One region of the Pseudoalteromonas qingdaonensis genome, then DNA from elsewhere that is predicted to be linked to it. Evidence: predicted binding sites of a transcription regulator. Region 1 holds the regulator's gene; the other holds the start of a gene.
What was found. Region 1 encodes FliA, which starts transcription of late flagellar genes. Its sites were predicted from a motif close to CTAAAGNTNNNNNNNNNNNNGCCGATA; they were not measured.
Positions count from the first base shown of each region.

Region 2: the regulator FliA is predicted to act here: its motif matches at 5,995-6,021, upstream of pomA (flagellar motor protein PomA).

Region 1 covers NZ_JBCGCU010000007.1:22,429-36,652, forward strand. Annotated here, with positions in the region: gene flhB (flagellar biosynthesis protein FlhB) at 1-702, shown strand, start outside; gene flhA (flagellar biosynthesis protein FlhA) at 803-2,908, shown strand; gene flhF (flagellar biosynthesis GTPase FlhF) at 2,944-4,464, shown strand; gene WCN91_RS07795 (MinD/ParA family protein) at 4,457-5,314, shown strand; gene WCN91_RS07800 (RNA polymerase sigma factor FliA) at 5,330-6,055, shown strand; gene cheY (chemotaxis response regulator CheY) at 6,085-6,468, shown strand; gene WCN91_RS07810 (protein phosphatase CheZ) at 6,486-7,235, shown strand; gene WCN91_RS07815 (chemotaxis protein CheA) at 7,251-9,422, shown strand; gene WCN91_RS07820 (protein-glutamate methylesterase/protein-glutamine glutaminase) at 9,434-10,597, shown strand; gene WCN91_RS07825 (flagellar motor protein) at 10,590-11,354, shown strand; gene WCN91_RS07830 (OmpA family protein) at 11,359-12,342, shown strand; gene WCN91_RS07835 (ParA family protein) at 12,339-13,145, shown strand; gene WCN91_RS07840 (chemotaxis protein CheW) at 13,142-14,047, shown strand; gene WCN91_RS07845 (chemotaxis protein CheW) at 14,068-14,224, shown strand, end outside.
Region 2 covers NZ_JBCGCU010000001.1:896-17,209, forward strand. Annotated here, with positions in the region: gene WCN91_RS00010 (tetratricopeptide repeat protein) at 1-761, opposite strand, end outside; gene WCN91_RS00015 (amidohydrolase) at 837-2,156, shown strand; gene WCN91_RS00020 (DNA topoisomerase III) at 2,153-4,087, opposite strand; gene WCN91_RS00025 (flagellar motor protein MotB) at 4,203-5,129, opposite strand; gene pomA (flagellar motor protein PomA) at 5,143-5,904, opposite strand; gene WCN91_RS00035 (exodeoxyribonuclease VII small subunit) at 6,140-6,379, shown strand; gene ispA ((2E,6E)-farnesyl diphosphate synthase) at 6,388-7,275, shown strand; gene dxs (1-deoxy-D-xylulose-5-phosphate synthase) at 7,344-9,206, shown strand; gene WCN91_RS00050 (diguanylate cyclase domain-containing protein) at 9,270-12,371, opposite strand; gene WCN91_RS00055 (phosphatidylglycerophosphatase A family protein) at 12,393-12,878, opposite strand; gene thiL (thiamine-phosphate kinase) at 12,881-13,858, opposite strand; gene nusB (transcription antitermination factor NusB) at 13,904-14,314, opposite strand; gene ribH (6,7-dimethyl-8-ribityllumazine synthase) at 14,324-14,788, opposite strand; gene ribBA (bifunctional 3,4-dihydroxy-2-butanone-4-phosphate synthase/GTP cyclohydrolase II) at 14,889-15,995, opposite strand; gene WCN91_RS00080 (riboflavin synthase) at 16,013-16,314, opposite strand, start outside.

The DNA of each region.
Region 1 (14,224 bases):
GTTGAGCTGGTTAAGGCGCTGCTAAAATTTGCCCTGGTTGCCGCCTGTGCTGTGTTTTTAATTAAAATGTACTTTTATGAAATTCTCCATCTCAGTATAGAGACGACGCCGGGCAATATAGTTCATGCTTTGGAGATCATTGCCTGGATGTTCCTAGCGCTGAGCTGCACCATGCTGGTGGTGTCCGCCATCGATGCCCCGTATCAGAGTCATAATCACCATAAGCAGCTGAAAATGACCCTGCAAGAGGTCAAGGACGAGTATAAAAATTCCGAGGGTGATCCACAGATCAAGGCGCGTATTCGCCGCACTCAAAGGGAAATGTCGCAGCGCCGTATGATGCAGGATGTCCCCGACGCCGATGTCGTGGTCACCAACCCGACTCACTATTCGGTGGCACTGAAATACGACACAGACAAGGCCGGAGCCCCAATTATGGTGGCCAAGGGCGGCGATGAGCTGGCGATGCAAATTCGTAAGGTGGCTCAGGGTAACGATGTGCCTCTGGTGGAGTCACCTGTGCTGACCCGGGCGCTGTTTCATACCACGGAAGTGGGCGAGCAGGTGCCGGAGCAACTCTTTACTGCCGTGGCTCAGGTGCTGGCCTATGTTTATCAGTTAAAGCGCTTCCAAAAGGGCCGTGGCCGCAGGCCGACCAAGCTGAGCGAGCACTTACCCATCCCAGATGATTATCAATATTAAGCAGAGCTAGGTAGAATTAGCGCCGCTAAAGCATAACTTTTAAAGCTGGCCTGCTCCTTGCTTTAATGCCCTCAGTGTCAATTTATTGCTGTGCGCATTTATGGATTTTAAGGCCGTTTTAACCCAGCTTAATCGCGATAAAAAAGAATATGCCAAGGGCGTAGGGACGCCTTTATTGGTGCTGGCCGCGCTGGCCATGGTGGTTTTGCCCATGCCGCCGTTTCTGCTCGATATTCTCTTTTCCTTTAATATCGCCTTGGCCCTGGTGGTGCTGCTGGTAACCGTTTATACCTTAAAACCCCTGGATTTTGGTATGTTTCCGGCGGTGCTCTTGGTCGCCACCATAATGCGTTTGGCCCTGAATGTCGCCAGTACTCGGGTGGTGCTGCTCGAAGGTCACCAAGGTGGTGATGCCGCCGGTAAGGTGATTGAAGCCTTTGGCTCTGTGGTGATCGGCGGTAACTATGCGGTCGGTTTAGTGGTCTTTTTAATTCTTATTATCATCAACTTTGTGGTGATCACCAAGGGTGCCGGGCGCATCTCCGAGGTGTCGGCGCGCTTTACCTTGGACGCCATGCCGGGTAAGCAAATGGCCATAGACGCGGATTTAAATGCCGGCTTTATCAGCGCCGAGCAAGCCCGTGAGCGCCGTGAAGAAGTGACCCGTGAGGCGGATTTCTACGGCTCTATGGACGGTGCAAGTAAGTTTGTAAAAGGCGATGCCATCGCCGGTATCGTTATTCTTATCATCAACATAGTTGGCGGCTTGTTCGTCGGCATGATCCAGCATGATCTTAGCTTTGGTCAGGCCATGGAGGTTTATACCCTGCTGACTATAGGGGATGGCCTGGTCGCTCAGTTGCCTTCCTTATTGCTATCTATTGGCACCGCCATAGTGGTGACGCGACAAAATGAAACCCACAACATGGGCGAGCAGGTCAAAAACCAGCTGGGCAATGATAAAGCCCTGTGGATAGCCTGCGGTATCTTGGTCACCATGGGTCTAGTGCCGGGCATGCCGCATTTGGCCTTTTTGGGTCTGGGTGCCTTACTGGGCTTTATTGCTTATTTATCACAAAAACAGGCGCGCGAGGCCGAGTTGCAAGAGCAACAGCAGGCGACGCAGGGCGCTGGCACCCAAGTAGCGACCCGCGATGAGCCCAAAGAGCTGGGCTGGGATGATGTACAGCAGGTGGACGTGATCGGTCTGGAAGTGGGCTATCGCTTAATTCCCCTAGTTGATCAGGCTCAAGGTGGCGAGCTGCTAAGCCGTATTAAAGGGGTGCGTAAAAAGCTCTCGCAAGAGTTTGGCTTTTTGGTGCCACCTGTGCATATTCGCGATAATTTAGAGCTCGACCCCAATGCTTACCGCATTACCCTGATGGGGGTGTCCAGCGGCGATGGCGAGCTCAGCAGCGGCGCCGAGCTGGCCATTAATCCGGGTCAGGTATTTGGCCCGGTTAACGGCATTGCTACTAAGGATCCGGCCTTTGGTCTGGATGCGGTGTGGATAAAGCCAGAACTAAAAGACGAAGCCCAATCCTTAGGTTATACGGTGGTGGATGCCGCTACCGTGGTTGCCACCCATATCAGCCAGTTGCTCACTAACAATGCTGCGCTGCTGCTTGGTCACGAAGAAGTACAGAGCCTGCTCGATATGCTGGCCAAGAGTCATCCGCGTTTGGTGGAGGGCCTGGTGCCCGAGGTGCTGCCCTTGACGACAGTGGTGAAAGTGCTGCAAAACCTGCTTAACGAAGGGGTCGCCATTCGCGATATGCGCACCATAGTGCAGACCCTGGTGGAGTACGGCCCGCGTAGCCAGGACCCAGATGTATTAACCGCAGCGGTACGTATTTCTCTGCGCCGTTTAATAGTGCAAGACGCAGTGGGCGCAAGCCCGGAAATTCCTGTCATAACATTGGCGCCTGAGTTGGAACAGATGTTGCATCAGTCACTTCAGAACGCAGGAGATGAAGGGGCCGGTATCGAACCTGGCCTAGCCGAGCGATTACAAGCCTCGCTCAGTGAAGCCCACCAAAACCAAGAAATGGCTGGTGAACCTTCCATCTTATTGACCTCAGGCATGCTGCGAACGGTGTTATCACGCTTTGTTAAATACACCATTCCCGGCCTTAGGGTGATGTCTTATCAGGAAGTCCCCGATGAGCGTCAAATTAAGATAGTCAGCTCCGTAGGACAGCAATAAACCAATGGCCTGGCCGTTGCTTAAAGGGTGAACTTATGAAAATTAAACGCTTTTTTGCTAAAGACATGCGCAGCGCATTAAAAGAAGTAAAGGACGAACTCGGTGCCGACGCGGTGATCATGTCGAATAAAAAGCTCGCCGATGGGGTGGAAATCGTTGCCGCAATCGATCATGAGCGCCCTAATGCGACTGCTGCCCAGCCAAGTGCCGTTGCACCTAGCACGCAAGCCCAGCAGGCAAGTCCACAGCCGCGTATACTACAGCCTTATAATCACAGTGCCCGAGTGCATGGCCAACAAGAGCGTGAGCGCACACCCGTGGCGGATTCTTTACAGGCCCTGTTAGAGCGTCAAAATCCACAGCCGAAAAATGCTGTCCTAGCAGATATGTTTTCGCAGTCTGGTATCGATTTGCATCAGTCAGCACAGCAAGGAACGCCTCAACATGCCGCAGGCTATGGTGCGACAGAGTCGCGTTTCCAACCGCAAGAACAACCGCGAGTGCAATCCCATACGCCACGTCCCGAGCCTAGAATGTCTACCCAGCAGCTGGGTGATGATCTGGACGGCGATGACCTGGATGAGCTCGCGCAAAGCACTTCTGCCGAGCAGGATGAAATTACCGCCATGCGCGATGAAATGAATGCCATTCGCCAATTGCTGGAACACCAGGTATCGGGCTTGCTCTCGCAAGACCGCGCCCGCCGTGACCCAACCCGCGCCTGCTTTATCGAACGCTTACAAGGCATGGGGATTGATACCAAGGTGGCAGAGCAGTTAGTGCGTTATGTGCCTGATGACGTTTCCCGTCAGCAAGCCTGGCAGAGCGTAATGGAAATGACGCACAAGCATATGCACACCACGGGCAACGAAATTTTACGCCATGGTGGCGTTTATGCCTTAGTAGGTCCGACCGGTGTGGGTAAAACCACGACAGTAGCTAAGCTGGCCGCCCTGGGGGCGCAAAAATACGGTGCCGATCAGGTGGCCTTGATCACTACAGACACCTACCGTATTGGTGCTTTTGAGCAACTGGCAACCTATGGCCGTATTATCGGTTGTCCGGTGAAGCAGGTTAAAGATGCCAGCGAATTAGCCGATACCTTATTTCAGTTGCGTAATAAGCGCTTGGTGCTCATTGACACCGCAGGTATGAGCCAGCGCGATATGCGTTTAACTGAGCAGTTAAATACCCTGATGCGCAGTGCCGCTGTGGAGATCCGCAGCTATTTGGTGCTCAGTGCCACGGCCCAGCGCGAAGTATTACAAGAAGCCATAAAACACTTCCAAATGGTAGACCTAAGCGGCTGTATTTTCACAAAGCTTGATGAAAGTCTAAGTTTGGGTGAGATTATTAGTGTGGCGATTCAAAATCGCCTGCCAATAGGGTATCTTACCAACGGTCAGCGTGTGCCAGAAGATATCCGGGTGGCAAACTCGGAAAAAATGGTGAGAAAGGCTGAGCAATTGTTTATAAAACGCCAAAAAGCGCAAGCAACATCAGCTCCAGCGGGGCGTCAGACGCTAGCGTCACCAGCAGTAGGAATGTATGATTAACACCATCTTGGATCAGGCAAGCGGTCTTCGCAGAATGAATAATAATAGTCAAGGCGTGAAAGTGATCGCCGTAACCGGCGGCAAAGGCGGTGTAGGCAAAACCAATGTTTCCTTGAACATGGCCATTGCCATGGGTCAGCTAGGCAAACGGGTTTTGGTACTTGATGCCGACCTGGGTCTGGCCAACTGCGACGTAATGCTTGGTTTACGAGTGGAAAAAAACCTCTCTCATGTGCTCAATGGCGAATGCCATCTGCGCGATATTCTGGTGGAAGGTCCCGCAGGCATTCGTATCGCTCCCGCTTCTTCGGGCGCCCAGAGCATGGTTGAGTTGAGCCCTAGCGAACATGCGGGCCTAATTCGCGCCTTTAGCGAACTCGATAGTGAATATGACGTGCTGATTGTCGATACCGCCGCCGGTATTTCCGATATGGTGCTAAGTTTTTCCCGCGCCTCACAAGATGTGGTAGTGGTGGTATGTGATGAACCCACATCGATCACCGATGCCTATGCTCTGATCAAAGTACTTAGCCGCGAGCATGGCGTTTACAAATTTAAAATCGTTGCCAGCATGGTGCGCAGTCTGCGCGAGGGCCAGGACCTATTCGCCAAGCTTTCCAAGGTTACCGACCGTTTTCTCGATGTCTCGCTTGAGCTGGTTGCCGCTGTGCCTTATGACGAGAACATGCGTAAAGCCACGCGCCGACAAAAGGCCGTGGTCGATTTATTCCCCAACTCTCCGGCATCTGTGTCGCTGAAGAACCTCGCCAACAAGGCCACCCAGTGGCCGTTGCCGAATCACCCTTCGGGACATCTAGAATTCTTTATTGAAAAGCTCGTAGGCCGCTAACGGTATAGGACGGCTATGAACAAAGTCGCAGGGTATCAACAGCAACAGCAATTAGGCTCTCTTGTGGAGCGCCATGCGGCTTTGGTTAAGCGTATCGCCTGCCATTTGTTGGCGCGTTTGCCGGCCAGTGTGCAGCTGGATGATCTTATCCAATCGGGCATGATAGGGCTTATCGAAGCATCACGAAATTTCGATGCCACTAAGGGCGCCAGCTTTGAAACCTTTGCCGGTATTCGTATTCGTGGCGCCATGCTTGATGAAATTCGCCGCGGCGATTGGGCACCGCGCTCCTTGCACCGCCATAGTCGCGCCATAGCACAGGCCATCCATGATTTGGAGCGAACCTTGGGGCGCGAACCCAAGGATATAGAAGTTGCGCAACGGCTTGAAATTTCACTTGAAGAATATCATTCGATTTTAAACGATGTGAACTGTGCCAAGGTCATTGGCATAGAAGATCTCGGCGTTGATGAAGACGTTATCGGCGCTTGTGAGCATGAGCCGGAGCAGGTCAACCGACCCTTTGCCAGCATGCATAACGAAAGATTTAATGCCGCCTTGGTTAAGGCTATCAAGTCTTTGCCCGAGCGCGATGCTCTGGTGCTGTCCTTGTACTACAACGATGAAATGAATTTAAAAGAAATTGGGCACATACTCGCGGTCAGTGAATCGCGTGTGAGCCAGATACATAGTCAGGCAATGATCAGGCTTAGAGCCAAGATCAATGATTGGATCAATTAATAAAGTAAAGCGGGTTTACGGAGGATACTTTGGATAAGAACATGAAAATCCTTGTGGTTGACGACTTTTCCACCATGAGAAGAATCATTAAAAATCTCTTGCGTGATTTAGGCTTCACCAATGTGCTAGAGGCGGATGACGGCATTACGGCCTTGCCCATGCTGCAAAATCAGGACTTTGATTTTGTGGTTACCGACTGGAACATGCCGGGCATGCAAGGTATTGACCTGTTGCGCGCCATTCGCGCCGACGAGCGACTAAAACACCTACCCGTATTAATGGTGACCGCCGAGGCCAAAAAAGAACAAATTATTGCCGCCGCCCAGGCCGGTGTGAATGGTTATATAGTTAAGCCTTTCACCGCCGCGACCTTGAAAACCAAGCTGGAAAAAGTGTTTGAGCGCTTAGGTTAATTAAGAAGGAGAGGGTTATGTCAGCGTCCGCTGCACCTCATATTACCCTGGAGCAGGCCAAGCAGCTTGTGGTGTTTTTGGAACAGGGCGAGCAGGAAAAAGCCGACCAGTTGATCTTGGATGCGGCTTCGAAGGAGCAATCCGAGCTGTTTGCCGAGGTGGGAAAACTCACACGTCAACTGCATGAATCGTTGAAGAATTTCCAGCTGGATACGCGTCTTTCAGACCTGACCAACGAAGCTATTCCAGATGCCAAACAGCGTCTCAATTATGTTATGGAAATGACCGAGCAGGCGGCGAATAAAACCATGGATGCGGTGGAGGCCAGCCTGCCCATTGCCGAGCGTTTGTCCACTGATCTGCATCAGATCAAACCCAATTGGGATAAGTTGATGCGCCGCGACCTGCAGCTAGGCGAGTTTAAGCAACTGTGTCATCAGCTTGACGGTTTTATGGATCGCTCTCAGAGCAGCACCTTGGAGCTGCACGACTTACTCAACAATGTGTTGATGGCGCAGGACTATCAGGACTTGACCGGTCAGGTGATCCGCAGAATTATCGAATTGGTGCGTGAAGTGGAAGAGAGTTTGATCCACCTATTGACCGTATTCGGTGGTGAAGAGTCCGAGCTATTAGAAAAAGAACAAGTGGCCAGTAAGGTCAACGGCGAAGGCCCGGAAGGGCCCATTATTGATAAAGAATCTCGTGATGATGTGGTGTCAAGCCAGGACGAGGTCGACGATTTATTGTCGAGTCTGGGATTCTAACAGGAGTGCGCTTGCATGAGCTTTGAAGTAGATGAAGATATTTTGCAGGACTTTCTTGTCGAAGCGGGTGAAATATTAGAGCAGCTGTCTGAGCAATTGGTGGAGCTGGAAAATAATCCCGAAGACAAGGATCTACTTAATGCCATCTTCCGTGGTTTTCACACGGTGAAAGGCGGCGCTGGCTTCCTGGCCATGAATGAGCTGGTTGATGCCTGCCATGGTGCTGAAAACGTCTTCGATATCCTGCGTCAGGGACAGCGTCGCGTCAGTGCCGAGCTGATGGATGTGATCTTGCAAGCGCTGGACACCATTAACGAGATGTTTGCGCAAATTCAGCAGCGCGAGCAACCCGAACCCGCAAACCCAGAGCTCTTGGCTGTTTTGCATCAGCTGAGTGAACCTGAAACCGCCGATGAAGCCCTTACTACGCCAGCGCCCGTTGTTGAGCCAGCAGTAGAGCCCGAGCCGGTAGCGGTTGAAGATGCCGCCATGACCTTTATGGATGAGTCCGGCGCAGGCATAGATGAAATCAGCGAAGACGAATTTGATGCCTTGCTTGATGAGCTGCATGGAGTAGGGAAAGGTCCGGGTAATGAGGAGTCGGTGGATAACGCAGCGACTATCGACGCAAGCGATGACGATATTACCGACGATGAATTTGATGCCTTGCTCGATGAATTGCACGGCCCCGGCAACTTTGGCACGCTTAGTCCGACAACGAGCGCAGCTGATATAGAAACAGCGCCGGACGAGACTTATACCGCCAGCAACAGTGATGATGAGGAAATCAGCGAAGACGAATTCGATGCCTTACTCGATGAGCTTCACGGTAAAGGCAATGGCCCCACAGCTTTGGCAAACCCAGCTCCGGTTGCGAGTAGCCCGGCTGAGCCCAAGGTGGCATCTGCTGCTACACCTACATCTACACCGGCACCTGTCGCGGCGACAGCAAAACCGCTTGCGCAGTCGGCGGATAAGCCCGCCGCTAAAGCCCCTGCGGCGCCAGCCGCTGAGACCACGCTAAGGGTCGACACCAAGCGTTTGGATCAGATCATGAACATGGTTGGTGAGCTGGTGCTGGTACGTAACCGTTTATTGACTTTGGCCAACAGCAGCAACAGTGAGGAAATGGGTAAGGCCATTGCCAACCTGGATGTGGTCACCGCGGATCTGCAGGGGGCGGTGATGGCCACTCGCATGCAGCCGATTAAAAAGGTCTTTGGACGCTTCCCTCGGGTGGTACGTGATCTGGCACGCAGTCTGCAAAAAGACATTTCCCTGGTATTGGAAGGGGAAGACACGGATCTCGATAAGAACCTAGTCGAAGCCCTAGCCGATCCCTTGGTGCACCTGGTGCGCAACTCAGTTGATCACGGCATAGAAATGCCCGATGTGCGCGAGCAGGCGGGTAAATCCCGCACCGGTTTGGTGAAGCTCTCTGCCTCCCAGGAAGGCGACCATATTCTTTTGAGCATTCAAGATGATGGCGCCGGAATGGACGCGGAAAAACTGAAAAATATCGCCATCAATAAGGGCGTATTGGATGCCGATCAGGCTGCCCGTTTAAGTGATAACGAGGCCTATAACCTGATTTTTGCGCCGGGTTTTTCTACTAAGGAACAAATCTCAGATATTTCCGGACGCGGCGTTGGCATGGATGTGGTGAAAACCAAGATAAGCCAGCTTAACGGCAGCATTAATATCGAATCGCAATTGGGTGTGGGTACTCGCTTAGACATTAAGGTACCCCTGACCCTGGCTATTTTGCCAACCCTGATGGTGGTGGTGGGCGAGCAAACCTTTGCCTTGCCGCTTGCGGCGGTGAACGAAATTTTCCACCTGGATTTAACCAAGACCAATGTGGTCGATGGCCAGCTGACCATTATCGTGCGCAATAAAGCCTTACCCTTGTTTTATTTGGAGCATTGGCTGGTGAAGGGCGCCGATAGAACCCAGCGCAAGGCCAAGGGGCATGTGGTAATAGTACAAATTGGTACCCAGCAGGTGGGCTTTGTAGTGGACTCCCTGATTGGTCAGGAAGAGGTGGTGATCAAGCCCCTTGATGCCTTGTTACAAGGGACGCCCGGCATGGCCGGCGCAACCATTACCTCCGACGGTGGCATTGCTCTTATCCTCGATGTGCCGAGCATGTTAAAACATTATGCTGGCCGCTCCAGCGTGAACTAGGTGACTGCCCCATGCCTGTAAAAGTTCTGATTGTTGATGATTCGAGTTTCTTTCGCCGTCGTGTTAGCGAAATTCTTGCTGCCGATAGCGATATCGATGTAATAGACACGGCCGTTAATGGTGCCGATGCGGTGGCCAAAGCTGCGGCCTTGCGCCCGGATGTGATCACCATGGATGTGGAAATGCCGGTGCTTGATGGGATCTCGGCGGTGAAGCAGATCATGGCCAAGACACCCACGCCTATTTTGATGTTCTCGTCTTTAACCCGGGAAGGAGCCGGTGCCACCTTGGATGCTCTGGACGCCGGGGCACTTGATTTCTTGCCGAAAAAATTCGAAGACATAGCCCGCAATAACGATGACGCCGTGGCTATACTGCAGCGCAAGGTCAAAGAATTAGGGCGCCGTCGTTTAATGAGTTGGCGCCGTCCAGCCATGGCGACGCCAACAACTGCACCTGGGTCTACAGCAGCCCTTAACAATGCGCGTCCCGTTCGTGCACCGCAAAGTCAGTTTACTCAATCCAGAACTCAAACTGAGCCAAGCGTTAGCGCTAGCCCAAGTCCTAGAGTGAATGGTTTTCGGGCATCGGGAAAAAATTATCGCTTAGTGGTGATAGGCACTTCAACCGGCGGTCCGGTTGCACTGCAAAGCATTTTAACCCAGTTACCCCGAAACTTTCCGCTGCCTATTTTACTGGTACAGCATATGCCCTCGGCCTTTACCCCGGCTTTTGCTCAGCGCTTAAATAATCTTTGTAAGATTGACGTGAAAGAGGCCGAGCAGGGCGATACCTTAAAACCCGGCACCGCCTATTTGGCCCCCGGTGGCCAACAAATGATGCTAGACCCTCGCGCCACTACGGCAAAACTTAAGGTGTTTACCGATGACAACCCGAGGATCACCTATAAACCTAGCGTTGATGTTACCTTTGCCAGCAGTGCCAAGAAGTTTGGCGGTGATGTATTAGCTATAGTGCTGACCGGCATGGGTGCCGATGGTCGTGAAGGGGCGCGTATGTTAAAGCAGTACGGCGCCAGGGTGTGGGCTCAGGATGAGCGCTCTTGTGTGGTCTATGGCATGCCGCAGGCCGTAGTCAGTGCCGGTTTGCATGATCATCAGTTAGCGCTAGAAGATGTTGCCAGCCATTTAATCAAGGAGGTAGGCCATGGATAAGCTCTCCCTGATCGGTCTTATTCTTGCTCTTGGCGCCATCGCCTTGGGCTACAGCCTGGAAGGTGGCGTGGTCAGCGCCCTTATCAATGTGCCGGCGCTGATCATAGTGCTCGGTGGCACCTTGGGTGCGGTGATGCTGCAATCTCAGCTGCCGACCTTTAAAAAGTCGCTGGAAATCTTTAAATGGGTGTTTACACCGCCAAGCTACGATATGGAAGCGGGTATAGAGCAGGTTAAGGAATGGACCAGCACCGCCAGACAAAAAGGTTATTTGGCGCTGGAAGAATATGCGCTAACAACCCAAGACCCATACGCGGCTAAGGGCTTAAGCCTGTTGATTGACGGCACCCAGGAGCAGCGTTTACGCGATACCCTGGATATTGAACTGACGCTGGAGCGCGAACGCTTGCTTGATGCCGCCAGGGTGTATGAGGCCATGGGCGGTTATGCGCCAACCATAGGCATATTGGGCGCCGTGCTGGGCTTAATTCAGGCCATGGCCTATATCACCGAGCCACAGCAGCTAGGTGCCGGTGTTGCTACCGCGTTTTTGGCCACCATTTACGGTGTTGGCCTGGCTAATCTGCTGTTATTGCCGGTTGCCAATAAGCTCAAGCAGGTGATTGAAGAAAAGATGCTTTATCACGAGCTTATTGCCGAGGGTATAGTGGCTATGCAAACCGGGGAAACGCCAGCCAATATCGAGTTAAAGCTAGAGGCCTATATCGCCGAGCGTCATGTGAGTTCAGGATACTAGCCTTATGCGTCTGCGCCACCGTCGAGCCCAAGCCAAAGCATCACAACATACCCATAGGTGGTTGGTGTCTTATGCCGACTATATGACCATAATGTTTGCCTTGTTTGTGGTGCTCTACGCCATTGCCATTAATCATAAAGATGAGCAGTTCAAGGTGTTCTCGCAATCTCTGGAGCAGATCTTCACCAAGGCCACCCATGCCCCCGCCAGCGATGATACTGGCGCCGGAGCCCAAGGTTTACTGACCCAGCCCTTAGCGCCCAATGAGGCGCTCTTACATGGTCAAAGCCTGCAAAAGGAGCACCAGGCCAGCACCCAGCTTTTACCTGAGCAGGGTGATGTGACTCAGCTGCCCAAGCAGCAACTGGGTGAACCCTTAGAGAGCCTGGTCGATGAGCTCACCAACACCTTGCTTAAAGAGATACGCCAGGGCGATGCTCAGTTACAGTTAGATCAAGACTGGCTTAGCATAGAAATGAATTCCGCCATGGTATTTGCCAGTGCCAGCGCCACAGTCACAAATCAGGCCGAGGCGGTAATAGCGCGCATTGCCCAGGTGCTGGCAACGCAGCGCAATTACCTGCGCATTCGCGGCTACACAGACGATCTGGCTATTAACAACGAATTATTTAGTTCCAACTGGCAGCTGTCGGCGGCCCGTGCCGCGGCCGTGGTTAAGCAGTTGCAGCAGGAGCAGATAGCTCCCGAGCGAATGGCCCTTGAGGGCTATGGCCAATACAGTCCCTTTGCCGATAACGGCAGTGCGCAAGGGCGGGCACAAAACCGTAAGGTGGTGATCGCCATTTCTAAATATGCCTTGCCAATGCCCGAGGTTTCAGCAATGGCTGCGCCTAAGAGCCATGACTCCAGCGAAGAGCCGCAAGCGCAGGAGGTACAAAGGCCGGGGCAGGATAACAGCATAAAAATAATACAGCTGCCTCATGGCGGCATTCGCATTACCACGCGCAGCGAGGATAACGGACAATGAAAGTTTGGACTGTGGCGAACCAAAAAGGCGGTGTAGGTAAAACCACTACCTCGGTGGCCTTGGCCGGTTTGCTGGCGGAGCAGGGTAAGCGGGTATTGCTTATCGACACCGACCCACATGCTTCTTTGACCTATTATTTTGGCATTGACTCGGAGCGCATTGAAGTCAGTGCTTATGATGTCTTTTCCCGTGGCAGGGAAATGCAAAGGGAAGAAATCCTGCAAGCCTTATGCCCATCCGCAGTGGAGAATATCGATATTCTGCCGGCAACCATGGCCATTGCTACTTTGGACAGAAGCATGGGTACACAAAGCGGTATGGGGCTGATCCTTAAAAAGGTGCTGGCGAAGATAAGCGATGATTATGATTATGCCATTTTAGATTGTCCCCCTGTACTTGGGGTCTTGATGGTCAATGCCTTAGCCGCCAGCGACCATGTTTTAGTGCCGGTGCAAACCGAGTTTTTGGCCCTTAAGGGCTTAGAGCGCATGATGCGCACCATGGAGCTGATGCAAATCAGTGCTGCCCCTAAGGGCGATGGCACTGCCTGCGGCAATGCTTACAAGTATACAGTTGTGGCAACCATGTTTGATAAGCGCACCAAGGCGTCTTTGGTGGCCTACAAACAGTTGCTCGCCAGCTATGGCGACAATGTCTGGCCCGGGGTGATCCCCATAGACACAAAATTCCGCGACGCCAGTTTGGCGCAGCAGGTGCCCAGTAAGCACTCAAGTAAAGCTCGCGGCGTACAGGCCTATCGTCATCTGCTTGATTACCTACAACAGCGGGAAGAGCAAGCATGAGCGGTATGAATGACAAGGTTATGCGCCAATATCTCGACGCCCTGTTACAGGAAGATGTCTTCGCAGAGCCGCAAGAGAAAGAGCTGGAGCCGCAGCCGCAAATAGTCAAGCAAGTAGTCAAGCCCGCAGCTCATCATCCCTTGTCACCTATGGCACAAGAAGAGCTGGCCATGAGTGCCGTGGCGCAATTATTGGCGCAGGTGGAACTGAGATCGCAACCCCAAGAGCAAGCAGAGCCACAGGCGCTGCAGCAGGAGCCCCGACAAGAGCAGGTGCAGGAATTGACGCCTGTGCCGGTTGTCGAGCCAACCCCGGTCGAGCCTGTGTTACCCGTGCCCGAGGTGGCACCTGAGGTTTTGAGCAAACCAGCAGCAGAGCCACCAGTAAAGCCAGAGGCAGATAACACCGAGCAAACGCCATTGCGAGCACCGCAGGCGGCGCGCGAGCAGTATATGCAGGGCGAGTTCCAGGCCTTATTTTTCGAGGTGGCCGGTTTAACCCTAGCGGTACCGCTAAAATCCCTCGGCGGCATTCATCAGCGCAGCGAGCTTAATCAATTGTTCGGCAAACCCGATTGGTTTAGCGGCGTGATGCTTAACCGAGATGAGAAAATCAATGTGGTGGATACGGCTCTTTGGGTAATGCCAGAAAAATATGACAAACAATTGCAGCAGGCTTTAAACTACAAGTACGTGATTATGCTCGGAGAATCCCAGTGGGGTCTGAGCGCTGAAACCCTGATCAACAATGTCACGCTAAAAAGCGAAGACGTAAAATGGCGGCAAAGTCATGGTAAAAGACCTTGGTTGGCCGGCGTTATAAAAGAAAAAATGTGTGCTTTAATCGATGTCGAAAACTTACAGCTGCTGCTGGAGCAGGGACTCGATAGCCAGGCGCAATAAAAGTATCAATGGAGCCAAATATGAGCGAACAGCGACAAGTCTCTGCACATGATGTGGATAGCAGTGATGAGGTTTTGCAATGGGTGACCTTCCGATTGCAGGACGAAACTTATGGTATCAATGTAATGCAGGTGCAAGAAGTGCTGCGTTATACCGATATTGCTCCCGTGCCCGGGG
Region 2 (16,314 bases), on a different contig from region 1:
TCAGCAAAGTTAAGATCTTTCTGTAACACTAAAAACAGAGCTTCGAGCGATTCAGCTTTGCGGCCCGCCTCATTGAAAGCCACCGCAAGTTTCACCTTAAGCTCTAAATTATCGCCTTGCTGCTCGATCTCCTGCTGCAGTGAACGAATTTCAGGAGAGTCTTGTGCTTGCTCTGCTTGTTCTAGTTTGGCCTTGATATTGTTGTAGTAGGCATCCTGATCCGCCAAAGCTATGGTATCTAGCAAGGCTTTTGCATCATCCAACTTATGTATTTGGATACAGATATCGGTTAGCACCAGCTTAATTCGCGCATTCTGTGGGTCAATTTCATAGGCTTGTTTGGCATATTTAAAGGCATCATTCAGGTTATCCGCCGCCAACGCTGCTTTAGCCTGCTGTAATAAAGCATCTTCTGGCTGTGGCAGGTGCTTTTGCAATGCTTCTTTTATTTGTTGCTCGCTTTGCGCGCCTGGCAACATATCTACCGGGGCACCACCTTTTAATAACACTAAGGTAGGTAATGTCTGCAAACCAATCTGCTGCGCCAGCTGGCTGGCCAGCGCTTGCTGAACGTCACAGTCCAAGGTAGCAACGATAAGATGCTGCTGATATTGCTGCGCTAAACCATCGAGAATTCGTGCCTGCTCCTGGCATTCATGGCTCTGCGCCGAGTAGAAGCTCAAGGCAACGATATTGTCTTCGGAAGTTTGTCCTAAAACCTGCTGAATATTTTCAGCAGTAAGTTGAATTTGATTCGTCATGGTTAAGTTGCCATCTATTTAGAATTAGGCTTTGATATGGAGTCAAAGATCACAATTACAAGTGTAAGGAATATTATGGGTTTTCTGCAAAATATGACAATAGCGAGTACGGCGTTATTATTAACCACGGCATTGCCCGCCGGCGCCGCTATTAAGGTGAGCGAACGCTTGCCCGAGCTGGAAAAGCTCTATTTGGACTTACACCAATCCCCTGAGCTCTCGCTACAAGAGCAACAAACCGGCAAGAAAATCGCCAAGCAACTAAAACGTCTGGGCTTCGAGGTCACCTCTGAGGTGGGCGGTTATGGCGTGGTCGCACTGCTAAAAAATGGTGCGGGCCCTACGATTATGATACGCACCGACACCGACGGTTTACCCATTACCGAACAAACCGGCGTTTCCTATGCCTCTAAGGTGAAGGTGCTTAATAAAGAAGGGACTGAGGTTGGTGTAATGCACGGCTGTGGTCACGATATTCATATGACCAGCTTTATTGGTACCGCCGAGCATCTAGTCGCTCATAAAGATCAATGGCAAGGCACGCTTATGATGGTCGCCCAGCCCGCAGAAGAAGTAGGCGCCGGTGCCAAGGCTATGTTAAATGAAGGACTGTTTAGCAAATTTGCCAAGCCGGATCATATTTTAGCCCTGCATGTCAGTGCCAGTGTGCCCGCGGGCAAGGTTGCTTTAAAGCCGGAATACACCATGGCCAGCGTCGACTCGGTTGATATTCTTGTAAAGGGTAAAGGCGGTCACGGTGCCTACCCGCATACTACGATCGATCCCGTGGTGCTGGCTTCGCGTATCGTGTTGGCTTTACAAACCATTACCAGCCGCGAGCTATCTCCTCTTGAGCCTTCGGTAGTCACCGTAGGTTCAATTCATGGTGGCAGTAAGCACAATGTTATTTCCAATGAGGTGAAACTCCAGCTGACATTACGCAGCTATAACCCGGCGGTACGCGAACAACAGATAGCGGCGATTAAGCGCATTACTTCGGGTATTGCCGCCAGTGCAGGGCTTGAGGAGTCACTCTACCCCGAGGTGCTGGTTCATGAAGCCGAGTCTATCCCTTCGACCTACAATAACCCGGAGCAAACGGCGCAAGTAACTCAGGCCATTAAAGCGGCCATCGGCGCCGATAATGTTGAATTGACCGAGCCGGTCATGGCTGGTGAGGACTTTGGTTTATTTGGCCGCACCGAAGACAAGCTGCCCATTACCTTGTTCTGGCTCGGGGGCGTTAACCCTGCAACTTATGCCGAAGCCATGCAAAACAACACCCAGTTGCCGTCATTGCATTCAAGTAAGTTTGCCCCGGATTACCAAAAGGCAATTCCAACCGGAGTGAGCGCCATGAGTAATGCTGCATTGGCCTTGTTTAATAGAAACTAAGCCTGAGCTTTACTGCTTTTCGGGCGCGGGCTTTTTCTTCTCGCGCCCTTAAACTTCCTTTTTACCTGACTCTTGATATGTGAAAACTGACGACTGTCGCAGCTTTTTGCTTCTTCTATTAATGCCCCTAGTTGCCCAACCAAGGGCTGCATAAAATCATCGTACTTAAGCTGTTTCTCTGCAATTTGTGCCAAGGCCATTTCCCAATGGGCGGTCATATCCGGTGTTGAAAGGGTGTCAGGCAAGGCATTGATCAGCGCCACGCCCGTTTCGGTGGCAACAATCGTCTTGCCACTGCGAGCAAGGAAGCCACGGGTAAATAATAACTCGATAATACTGGCGCGGGTCGCCTCTGTGCCAAGGCCATCGGTTTCCCGCAGCACCTTACGAATATCCGGGTCTTTCACATAGCGGGAAATGGCAGTCATCGCCGCAAGCAAGGTAGCATCGGTAAAGTGCGCCGGCGGTGTGGTGTTTTTATCTAAACGCCGCGCATCCTCGCACAATACTTGCTGACCAAGGGTTAATGGCGGCAAAGTCTGCACTTCTTGATCTTCTTTATTACTTTCTTTATTAGGCTGTAATACTTTAAAGCCGCGTTCTAGTTCTTCTTTGGCCTTGGTAGTGAACTTGCCGCCGGCTATCTCAGCTTCCACATCGGTTTGGTGATAACGGTAGGCCGGCATAAACTGCATCAGGTACTGGCGACAGATCAGCTCATAAACACGGCGCTCTGTTTCTGTAAGCTGCGCCGAGGTCTTTTTATTGGTCGGCACTATGGCGTGGTGGGCGGCTACCTTGGCATCGTTAAAGCAACGTGCTTTTTTTAACGGATCCGCAGTAGCCAGCTGCTCTTTTGAAAACACACCGTTAGCAATTACGCTGTCGATAATGGCTGACGCTTGCTGAAAATGATCCTTGGGCAGATAGCGGTTATCCGAGCGCGGATAGGTGATCAAGGTGTGTTTTTCATAAAGGCTTTGACAGGTATCCAGTACCGCTTTGGCTGGCAACCCGAAGCGCTTGGCGGCATCGATTTGCAAGGCAGAAAGATTGTAAGGCAAGGGCGCCAGCTCTTGTTTTTCTGCCCTTTTGACCTGGGTGATCAATCCATGCTGCCCCTTGATACGGGAAACAACGTTGTCGGCCAGGGCCTTAACTAATACCCGACCCTGCTCGTCCTGATAAGGTTGGCAGGCTTCGCTGGGTTGCCACTTTAAGGTAAAGCCTTGTTGCTCTTGAGTGCGCATCAGGGCTTCTACCTCATAGAAGGGCTTGCTAACAAACTCTTTAATTTCTTTATCCCGTGCTACCACCAGGCCAAGGATGGGCGTTTGCACCCGACCAACCGAGAGCACACCTTGATACCCCCCTTTTTGCCCGGCCAGGGTATAAGCGCGGGTTAGGTTCATACCAAACAGCCAGTCGGCACGGGAGCGCGCCAAAGCCGAGACGCTGAGCGGAATAAACTCCGCATTGGCCCGCAATTGTCCAAGGGCTTTTTTCACCGCGGGTAGGTTTAAGTCGCTGATCAGTAATCGCTGAATACTTTGCTTTTTAGCCGCGCTCAAATTGGCTTGGGAGATCACCTCATCGACTAAAAGTTGCCCTTCCCTATCCGGGTCACCGGCATGAACAATTTGCGATGCTTGCTTGATCAGCTTTTTAACCAAGGTAAGTTGTTTGCGGGTTTTGCTTTTAGCTTTAAGTTGCCACTGCTGTGGCACTATGGGTAGATGCTGTACTTGCCACTTTTTATAAGCGGCATCATAGTCATCGGGCTCTGCCTGCTCCAATAGATGACCGATACACCAGGTTACACAATCGCCGTTGCCCAGCTCGATATAGCCGTCTTTTTTGTTATGGGGTTTAGGTAAAGCGGCAGCAATGGCACGCCCAAGGGAAGGTTTTTCAGCAATATATAGCTTCATAGCACAACAACTGTTCATCCATACAGTAAAGAAGAGTGTAGTGCATTTTTACTTTTGATGAAAGAATATTAAGGACGGGTGCCTACTTATTAGCGCACCCTCATGGTTTTTATTTCTACTGAACTACTTCAATTGGATCCGATTCTTTCGCTTTACCCTGCATAATGGAGATTTCCACCCGACGATTGCGCTTACGGTCGTCATCGCTTTCATTAGGTACTAAGGGCCGAGTATCAGCATGGCCGACCACCACCATGCGGTTTTTATCAAAGCCTGCTACTTTTTGCATCTCACTGGCAACGGCAACGGCACGCTTGGCACTAAGATCCCAATTATTGGTATAGAGCTCATTAGCGACCTGAAAATCATCGGTATGACCAGAGACGGTGATCTCCCCAGGCACATCTTTTAGCAAGCGGGCAATGTCCTGCACTATGGGCTTAAACTTCGGCTGTAAAAACGCGCTGCCGGATGGGAAGGAACCATTTTCACGAATACGTATGATGATCTGTTGACCCAGAGATTCCAGCTCTATGGCACCATCAATGATCTGTTGCTCCAGCTGCTGGGCTATTTTCTTCACCAGCTCGTTAACTCTTTCTTGATCCGCCGCGGCAATGGCTTGAAGCTGCTCTTGTAGCTCCTCTGTGCTGGCAGACTCACCGCCACGCTGATCGCCTTTTTGCTCCTGGCGACCACCGGCCGAGTCTTCATCTCCAGCCTGAAACTCCAACATCTGCTGGGTCATTTCCGTGGTTTGCTGCTGAATGGTTTCAATGGGCGTAGGCTCTGGTCGCCCGGGCTTAAACTCCATGGCGATCACACTGGTGCCCTTAGGAATATCTTTTACTTCCAGCTTGTTTTGCACCCCGAAGGCAAACTTCATCGAGCCAGCAATTTGCTTAAACTTGAGAACATCCATTTCCGAAAAGGCTAACAGCAGCACGAAGAAACACATCAACAACGACATAAGATCGGCAAAAGTCCCCATCCACTGAGGTAATCCAGGGGGAGGACATTTACATGCTTGTTCGTCGGACATACTCATTGCTCGCTCAATCCTCGGTATCTAGCTGGCGCTTAGACTCGGCAAGGTAATTCTTTAAAATGCCCTCGATCACCTTGGGGTTTTGACCGTCTTGAATACCTAGAATGGCATCAAGGATCAGGCGCTGATTAAGCTCTTCTTCGTCTTTACGCAGCTCCAGTTTTGACTGAATGGGAATGGCGATCACATTGGCTAAAAAGGCACCATACAAGGTCGTTAACAAGGCCACCGCCATGGCCGGGCCAATGGCTTTGGGGTCATCCATATTTGAGAGCATGGCCACCAAGCCGATAAGTGTTCCTATCATGCCCATAGCAGGGGCAATATCGCCGAGCGCTTTAAATAAACCGGCGCCCTGCTGATGGCGCGCCGAGGTCAGCATAATATCTTTTTGTAAGGTTGCACGCACCACATCGGCATCGTGACCATCGACCAACATGTCGATGCCCTTGCGCATAAACTTATTGCTGATCTGTGCTTCTTCGAGCGCCAAAAAGCCACCTTTACGAGCCGAGTCCGCCAGTTCAACGGCTTTTTCGATCAGCTCGTCCGGCGACTCTATCTTAAACATAAAGGCCTTTCCGGCCACCTTGCCGATGGAAAAGAACTGCCCCATGGTGTAATTAGCAAGAACAATAAACAGCGAGCCACCAAAAACGATCAGTACCGAGGGGGTGTTGTAAAACATACTTACATCGCCACCAAGTACCATAGACATAACTACAAAGCCTATCGCCCCGAGAATACCAATAATGGTTGCTAAATCCACATGTCCTCCACCCACAGTTACTTCATTTCACACCTCTTTGAGCTCGGCTCGGGTGCTAAAAATTTGCCGCTATTATAAATACTCTTAAGCTATCGGCAACCAGCGCAAATACTTAACCCTTTTATTTTAAAATTATGCGCATAAGAAGGGGCGAAAATCATCACCGCCTTTGACCTGGTCACCGAATCCTCCTAGAATTGGCGCTCTTAGCAATTCAGTAACGAGAGCGCAGGCAATGGCCCAAAAAAAACCAGAAAACCTCACCTTTGAGGACGCAATCAACGAACTGAGCCAAATTGTCACTGAGATGGAACAAGGCGATATGCCGTTGGAGCATTCTTTAAAGCAGTTTGAACGCGGTATCAGCCTAGCCAATGCCTCGGCGCAAAAACTGGATCATGCGCAGCAAAAAGTAAGCATGCTGATGAGCAATGATCTCGATGCTGAACTAACGCCTATGGACCCTCAAGAGTAATAGCCACTGTGGAATTAAAACAAGCCTTAGCGCAAGCACAGCAAGACCTAGTGCACACCCTGGAAAGCTATTTCCACAGCCAGCAAGATGCTCAACCAAGGATCCTCGCGGCCAGCCAGTACAGCGTACAAAATGGCGGTAAACGACTGCGCCCGTTTTTGGTTTATTGCGTAGGCACCATGCTAGGCGCCAACAAGGGCGACCTCGATAAGGCCGCCGCGGCCATCGAGTGTATTCACAGCTATTCCCTTGTGCATGATGACTTGCCAGCCATGGACGATGATGAATTACGCCGCGGTCGCCCAACCTGCCATATTGCCTATGATGAAGCCCATGCTATTTTGGCCGGCGATGCACTGCAGAGCATAGCTTTTGAATTACTAAGCGCTAACGACTTTAACATTGACGCCAGCGCGCAAATCCGTCTGGTACAAAGCCTAAGCCGAGCGTCTGGTTTGCTCGGCATGGTCGGCGGTCAGGCTCTGGACATAGCCGCCACCGGAAAAGACATCAGTTTAAGCGAGCTTGAGCAGATACATAATGCCAAAACCGGTGCGCTCCTAAGCTGCGCCATCGAGCTTGGCTATTTATGTGCCCCTAAGGGCGACAGCGATACGCAAGCGGCACTGCAAAAATACGGCAAGGCCATCGGCCTGGCATTCCAGGTACAGGACGATATTTTAGATATAGAAGGCGACACCCAGACCTTGGGCAAACCGCAGGGCTCGGATGAGGCCGCCAGTAAAGCCACCTACCCAGCTCTGCTTGGCTTAGATGGCGCCAAAGCCAAACTACAGCAGCTCTATGACGAGGCCATTGCTGCTCTCGACAACCTGCCCTATGACACCAATATGTTGGCGCAACTGGCGCAGTACATCATCGCCCGAGATCATTAAAAATTACTACAGATGGCCGTGCCCATTTTGATATACTCAGGCCATCGCAGTGAAGGATAATAAAACGCATGAATTTGGATAGCAGCAAGTATCCCCTTTTAAATCAGGTCGATGAACCTGCACAACTGCGCGACCTGGCTCAAGATAAGCTAGGCGCGTTTAGCTATGAATTGCGGGACTACCTACTGAACTCCGTATCACAAAGCAGTGGCCATTTTGCCTCAGGTTTAGGCACGGTGGAGCTGACTGTGGCGTTGCATTATGTCTATAACACGCCATTCGACCGCTTGATCTGGGATGTGGGCCACCAGGCCTATCCGCATAAGCTGATCACAGGTCGTCGCGAGCAAATGCACAGCATCCGCCAAAAAGATGGCCTGCATCCTTTCCCTTACCGTGGTGAAAGCGAGTACGACACCTTTAGTGTTGGTCACTCAAGTACCTCGATTTCTGCGGCGTTAGGCATGTCTATTGCGGCGCAAAAAGAAGGTAAAGGACGTAAAACCGTAGCCGTGATCGGCGATGGTGCCATTACCGCAGGTATGGCCTTCGAAGCCATGAACCACGCTGGTGATGTGAAGTCGGATATGCTGGTGATTTTAAACGATAACGAGATGTCTATCTCGGAAAACGTCGGTGCCCTGAATAACCACTTCGCTCGTATTCTTTCCGGCAGCTTTTACACCAATATTCGTGAAGGCGGCAAAAAGCTGCTCTCCGGCCTGCCGCCAGTCAAAGAGCTGGCCAGCCGTATGGAAGAGCACCTTAAAGGCATGGTGATCCCTGGCACCTTTTTCGAGGAGCTGGGCTTTAATTACATCGGCCCCATTGATGGTCACGACGTTAATATGCTGGTCGATACCCTGCGTAATATGCGTAACCTTAAGGGCCCACAGCTACTGCACGTGAAAACGCAAAAAGGTAAGGGTTATAAGCCAGCCGAAGCCGATCCTATCGGTTATCATGCTGTGCCTAAGTTCGATCCAAGCGAAAGCAAGTTACCCAAGTCAAAACCAGGCGCGCCGACCTTTTCCAAGGTGTTTGGTGACTGGTTATGCGATATGGCCGCACAAGACAGCCGCCTGATGGCCATTACTCCGGCCATGCGCGAAGGCTCTGGCATGGTGCGCTTCTCTAAAGAATATCCAGAGCAGTATTTTGATGTGGCCATTGCCGAGCAGCATGCTGTGACCTTAGCCGCCGGTTTTGCCTGCGAGCAGTTAAATCCCGTGGTGGCGATTTATTCGTCCTTCTTACAGCGCGCCTATGATCAGCTGATCCACGATGTTGCCCTGCAAGAATTACCTGTGTTATTTGCTATCGACCGTGCTGGTGTAGTTGGCGCCGATGGTGAAACTCACCAGGGCACCTATGATTTAAGCTTCTTGCGCTGCATTCCCAATATGGTGATCATGGCTCCGGCCAATGCCAACGAATGCCGTAATATGCTTTACACCGGCCATAAGCTGGATAAGCCTGCAGCGGTGCGCTACCCCCGTGGCAGTGCCGGTGAAGGTGCATTCGATGCACAAATGCAGCAGCTTGAAATAGGTAAAGGCCGTGTGCTTCGTCAAGGTAAAGGTGTGGCCATACTGTCATTCGGTACCCTACTCGAATACGCCGAGCCAGCCGCAGAAGCACTGGATGCCTCCTTGGTAGATATGCGTTTTGTTAAGCCATTAGATACGGCGCTGATCGATGAATTAGCCGCTACCCATGAGCACCTAGTGACCTTGGAAGACAATGTGATCGCCGGTGGTGCAGGCTCAGCGGTGAGCGAATATCTGGCACAAAGCAAGCAGCTTAAGCCGGTAATGCACCTAGGCCTGCCAGATATCTTTATCAAGCACGGTACACAGCAGGAAATGCACGCCGAGCTTGGCCTGGATAGCGCTGGTATCGAGCGACAAGTTAAGGCTTGGATGGCTTAATACCAAAACCGAAAAGCAAAAAGGAGCGATATCGCTCCTTTTTTTGTGCCTGTTATCTGCTGGTTAGCGCATCCAGATCTTAATATCCGCCAGCGAAGTGCTTTGCAGTGTGGCTATCTGCTCATCAAGATTCTCGCTTTGCTCGAACTCGAAGGCATCAAGCTGATCATCAAACTCAATATGCGCACAACCATCGCCGCCGCGCTTTTTAACCTGATGCAGGGCGATATCAGCGAGATTTACCGATGTTTCCCAGCCGATCACCTGACCGCCTAATAAAGGCATGGGGTAGCTGGACCAGCCCATTGAGACGCTAAGGTTAATCTTTTTGCCATTGGGCAGTAAGAAGCCCTTGTTGGCGATGGACTTACAGAGGTTTCGGACAAACAAATTAACCTGATCGAGCTCAAAGTCGCGCAGCAATATGAGGAATTCATCACCACTCCAGCGTGCCACATAATCCGAGCCTTGAGTGCAGGAGTTAAGCAGGGTCGCCATTTGCTGCAAACAAGTATCGCCGCTCAGTGGCCCATAGGCATCATTGATACGCGAGAAGTTGTCGATATTGACAATAACCAGCACTAAGGCACGGCCCTGTTTTTGCAAGGATTCGGCGTTACGCTGATAGTGCTCTATATCCTTGGGCAGCTGGTCGAATAAGAAACGGCGGCTGCGCAGCCCGGTCAGCTCGTCGGAGTGGCTCACCAGCTTCAACTGGGAGTTAACCTGATTGAGCTTATCATTAGCATCACGCAGCTCCAGGGTGCGCTCTTCCACCAAGCTTTCCAACGCCGCCTGTTTACGTCGCTCCTGCGCCCTGAAAACCCACAACAACAGATACAAAATAAAGAAGAAGCAAGAAACGATCAGTAAGCGAAAATAAATGGTTTCATCAAAGCGACGCGGCACGGTAAAGGCGTACTCGGCGCTGCTGGCCTCTTGCCAATTGCCACTGGTGCGCTTGGCTTCCAGTTTAAAGACAAAAGGCCCGGGTGGTAAATTGGTATAGATGGCCTCGCGGCGATTGTTGGCATAGCGCCAGTCACTATCCAAGCCCTGTAAGCGATAGCGAAACTCCACTTCCGCCGGGGCATAAAAGTCGATGGCGGTATAGCTGATGGTCAAATCGCGCTCATCGGTATCAAGCACAGGCTTTTTACCCAAAGCGCCCGTGTATAGAGTGCGGCGCGGCGTGGCTATGCTTTCCACCTGAGGAGCTAAGGCGTCTTGGCCAAACAGCTGCACGCTTTTGGGAATTTCCACCACCCCCTGCAAACTGGGGTACCAGATGGAGCTGCCATTATCGGCAACCGCATCATGACCTAAACCAGCACAGCACTGGCTGGCCTTACCGTCTAATTGGCGGTCATAGGAGGAGATCACCTGCTCCACTTGCAAGTTGCCGATTTCATCGGAGAATTGTTCCACCGGCATGCGGTACACGCCCTTCATAGTGCTTACCCAGACCCGCTGCAGGTCTTTGTCATAATGCAAACTAAAGATGGAGCCATAAGGCAGACCGTTAGAAACATCAAGCTGATGCCAACGCCCCTTGGTACTGCGATAGAAAAGACCATCATTGAGTGAACCAACTAAAGTGCCCACCCCGTCTATTTCCAAAATGCTGGTGACATAGGCGCTTTCAAGGGCGGTGTTATCGCCGGCACGCTCTATGCCCTTGTCGGAGAAGATATAACCGCCCTGGCTGGTGCCGATCAGGCCATATTTGCCCTTATCGACGACAAAGGTAATAAATTTACTGTCGAGCACCGCATTATAGTTAAAGGGAGTCAGCCCCTTATAACCCAGACGATACATGCCGCGACCTGTGCCAAACCAGAGCCCACCGGCGCTGGCCTCACTAATGGCAAACACAGGGTTAAGGCGCAGCTCGCGGGCTTCTATATTAAAGAGCTCTTCATTTTCAAAATAGAGTACACCACGGTCGGTTGCGATATAGAGGCGCTCACCGACAAAATGCAAATCATGCACTGCGCTGCGTCTTAGCTTGGCGCGAGGAATACGATTAATGAAGTTATTGTCCTGATCGAAATAACCCACGCCAGAGCGGTTGGCAACCCAAAGTTGCCCCTTAGGAGAGAGGGTCAGTGCCATCACGGCTTCGGTCATGCTTGATAAAGCATTATGGCGCTCTACCCGTCCGGCATGTGCCAGCCACAAACCTTCGCTGAAACTGGCAAGCCAAATATTGTTTTGGTCGTCACGGTACATGTCTGAAAACCAGATACTTTGATCCAGTGCTGCCGGCTCCACCCACTGCCATTCTTTGGACTTATCACGATGCAAAAGGCGGCCATAGGTCGAAATCCACAGCGCCCCATCGGAGTCACCCATAAACTTATAAACGGCGGCATTACTTGCATTTGGCAAGGCAAAGGGACGTAATTCATCGTCTATATCAAGGAAATAGGCGCCGAGCTCGGAGGCCAGATAAAGGGTGCCTTCAAGCCAGGCTAAATCATGAATTATGGTTTGCGCCAGGCGCTCGGGTAAGGTCACCCGGGCGGTGATTTTTAAGCGCAGTCTGGAAGATGACGACGACATATTGGTCAGGCGCAAAAGGTGGTTTTCACTGACCAGCCAAACACCTTGTGGTGCCAGCGCCATCTTGCTGACGGAGATCTGGTTAATGGCGGTTAAGCGGCTTTGCATACGACCGCTACTGCGGCGCTGCTCTTCGTCTAGGTGAAAGGCAATTTGGTTGCGTTCGATATAAAAAAGCTCGCTGGCGGCAACCCAGATATTGCCCTTCTCGTCTTGTAGGATATCGCGCACCGGACCACTGATGCCGAACTGAAAATAGTTCATGGAATCGGGGTCGAGCACGGAAACCCCTTTTTTGGTGCCGATCCACAACAGGCCTTCTTGATCTATCAGCAGCTTGTTAATGGCATTGCTGCTTAGGAAGTTACTGTTTTGCTGGTTAAAATTGGTGAAATGTTCGCCATCAAAGCGACTGAGACCGAATTGGGTGCCGACCCAGATATAACCCTGGTTGTCCTGGGTTACACTCTTTAAGGATTGCGAAGGCAAGCCATTTCGGGTGTTCCATTGTTTGACTACATAATCGGTAATAGATGCCGAGGCCGTTGATGTTATTAGCGTCGCCGCCAGCAGCAAAAGTGACTGTAAAAACCGCAGCAATGTCACACCCATGTTCAAAACTTATAGTCCAGGCAAATAACCTACTTTAATTAACGCCTGTAGGCAAATTAGAGAGCAGATCCCGGCCAAAATATCATCGGCCATAATGCCCAGTCCACCGTGTAGGCGTTTATCCAGCATGCGTATCGGTCCTGGTTTGGCGATATCGAAGAAGCGGAATAATAAGAAGCCAACCAAAAGCGTTTGCCAATTAAGCGCCGCACCTATCATGGTGATATAAAAACCGGCCACCTCATCCCAGACAATAGCCGGGTGGTCGTGTACGCCCAAATCATCGGCAGTTTTGCCACAGGCCCAAATACCAAATACAGAAATCACCAAGGCAAACACCAGTTGCAGCCACAGGGGATAACTCATGGTCATAAAGATAAAAGGCAAGGCGGCAAAGGTGCCCACTGTGCCCGGCGCCTTAGGGCTTAAACCCAGGCCAAAGCCAAGGCCAAAGAACTGATGGCCGCGGCGCAGATTAAAGGTATTGCTAGTCATGCTTAACATGCTTCATCCTCGGCAAAATGTTCAAATCCCATGGCGCTGATATCCAGCTTGTGCTCACCATCGAATACGTCGATCTTGCCTTCGCCACCACGGATCTGACCGATACACACGGCATCAATGCCGTACTGGTTAAGCTTGTTATCCAACATGGCCTTGTGGTTTTCAGGCACAGTGTACAAAAGCTCGTAATCGTCGCCATAGGCAAGAATATACGGCCATTTAGCTTCGCCCTCGATACTTTGGCGGAACGCCTCTGTGGTAGGGATTTTATCGGCCTGTATGGTGGCGCCGACCTGAGACATCTCAAGAATGTGCTCTAAGTCCGCCAATAAACCATCTGAGATGTCGATGGCGGCGCTGGCATAACCGCGCAGCACCTGCCCTGCGGCAACGCGCGGCGTCGGGTATTCAAGCTTATGAGTTAATTTTTTCAGCCACTCTGGGTCGATATCCAGGTGTTGCTTGCGCGCTTCCACCGCTAATCCGGCATCCCCAAGCGGGCCTGTAACATAAATCCAGTCGCCGGTCTTGGCACCACTGCGGGTAATGGCCTTTCCTTCGGGCACAGTGCCCTTGGCACAAACAGTTACCGTAAGCGGCCCTTGAGTGGTATCGCCACCTATGATCTGGACATTAAAATACTCGGCAATTTCATGCATGCCTGCAGTAAATTCTTCCAGCCATTGCACATCGGCATGAGGCAAGGTTAAGGCCACCGACACCCAGGCCGGCTCGGCGCCCATGGCCGCCAAGTCGCTCAGGTTTACGGCGATGGCTCTATGCCCCAAGGCACGTGGTGACATATCTTCAAAGAAATGCACGCCACACACCATAGTATCTGTGGTGACCGCCAACTGGCTGTTTTGCGGCACTGTGACTAGCGCACAGTCATCGCCAATACCCAGGTTAACGTCGCGACGACTGATGCCACGGCCTTTAAAGTAGCGATTAATTAATTCAAATTCTTGCATACACAAAAAAGCCGGCCTGAGCCGGCTCTCCTTGTTGTCAGGTGCTTAGCTACGCAGTTCCTTGACCGCCTTATCCAGCACACCATTAACGAATTTATGACTGTCTTCGGCACCAAAAGTTTTTGCCAATTCAATGCCTTCGTTAATCGCTACCTTGTAAGGTACGTCTTCACGGAACTTTAACTCATACGCGCTTAGACGCAGAATGGCTTTCTCAACCATGTCGATGTCTTCGTAAGGACGCGTTAAGTGCGGAGCCAAAATGGTGTCCAACTGTTTAAAGTTAACGGCCACGCCACGAGCGAGATCTTTAAAATACTCTACATCAACCTTAGATATGTCGTTCTCAATCAACATATTCTGCTCAATGTCGGCAATGGCATTGCCACTCATTTGCCAAGAGTAAACGGCCTGTAGGGCCAATACGCGCGCTTTGCGTCTAGCTGCTGGTTTCACTGTGAACCCTTAAATTTTGTCTAAAACATTAACCATTTCTAGGGCACTTAGTGCAGCTTCGCCACCCTTGTTGCCCATTTTTGTACCTGCACGCTCAATGGCTTGCTCTATGCTTTCCGTGGTTAATACACCAAAAGCAACCGGTACATCATATTCTAGCGATACTTGTGCCAGACCCTTGTTCGACTCACCGGCAACCAGATCGAAATGCGGTGTGCCGCCACGAATAATAACGCCAAGGGCGATAATGGCATCGTGCTCGCCTTTAGCGGCAAGACGCTTAGCCACAAGTGGTAACTCAACGGCGCCCGGTACGTAAACTACTGTGATGTCGTCGTCACTGACGTTGCCAGTGCGCTTTAACTCATCCACCGCGCCATCAAGTAGGCTGCTGCCAATGAAGTCATTAAAACGTGAAATCACGATGGCAAATTTTTTGCCCGGTGCAAACTTGTTACCTTCAATAATTTTCATTTATAAACCTTTATTGATATTGCCAACGCGTGATGCGGGGCGAATTAGGGGTATCGCAAAATTGCCGCGCATCATACCATAACTGAAAAAAAATAGCTGCTTATTCTGGCTGTACGTAATCAACCACTTCAAGGTGGAAACCCGACAGCGCGTGATACTTCTTCGGCATGCTCATCAGGCGCATCTTGGTAATGCCCAAATCGGCAAGGATTTGTGAGCCAATGCCCACGGTACGCGAGGTGCCCTGGAACTTACGATAATTGGCCTGCTGACCTTCATCTTCCATTGCAAACGCCTTGACCATGGCTTCGATATCTTCGCTGCACTCTTGTTTACCAAGAATAACCAGAACCCCTTCATTTTTGGCAATGTAATCCATGGCCTTAGAAAGCGTCCAGCTGCGTTCGGCGCCGCGATCGGAGAGCAGAATGTCGTTAAAGGTACTTTGCAAGTGCACACGCACTAAAGTTGGGTCGTTAATTTCACCCTTCACCATGGCATAGTGAAGCTGACCATCTATGGTGTCTTTGTATGTTACCAGCTCGAACTCGCCATGCTCGGTCGGCAGCTTGCACTGGGCAACCTTCTCAATGGTGGTTTCATTAAGGTTACGGTACTCGATAAGATCGGCAATGGTGCCCATCTTAATACCGTGCTCCTTGGCAAACACTTCCAGCTCTGGGCGACGGGCCATGGTGCCATCCGGGTTCAGGATTTCGACAATCACAGACGACGGCTCAAGACCGGCCAAACGGGCTAGGTCACAACCTGCTTCTGTATGACCGGCTCGAGTTAAAACGCCACCTGGCTGGGCCATAATCGGGAAAATATGCCCAGGCTGAACGATATCCTCAGCTACCGCACCTTTGGCCACGGCGGCCTGCACAGTGCGCGCACGGTCGGCGGCAGAAATACCTGTGGTTACGCCCTTGGCGGCCTCAATAGACATGGTGAAGTTGGTCGAGAACTGGGCGCCATTGTTTTTCACCATCAGCGGCAGTGCCAATTGCTCACAACGCTCTTGTGTCAGCGTTAAGCAGATCAGGCCACGGCCATAGGTCGCCATAAAGTTAATTGCATCAGCACTGATGTGCTCGGCGGCAATAATCAGGTCGCCTTCATTTTCACGATCTTCGTCGTCCATCAAGATGACCATTTTGCCATTTTTAATGTCTTCGATGATCTCCGCTGCGCTATTCAAACTCATATCTTGCCCACTATGTGTTATTTGATAAATCCGGCCTGCACCAGCAGGCTTTCGGTTACTGTTGATTCTGCTTTTGGAGCTTGCGCCCCTTGAATTAGGCGCTCCAAGTAACGCGCTATTTGATCGACCTCGAGATTGACCAAGGTGCCAACCTGAAATTCGGCGATCGTGGTTTGTGCCAGCGTGTGCGGCACTATGGTTAATTTAAACTGGTTGCCGTCGATTTCATTAACGGTCAAACTGGCGCCGTCGATGCACACCGAGCCCTTGTAGGGAATATATTTCATCAGCGCTTCCGGCGCCGCTAGCCAATAGTCGA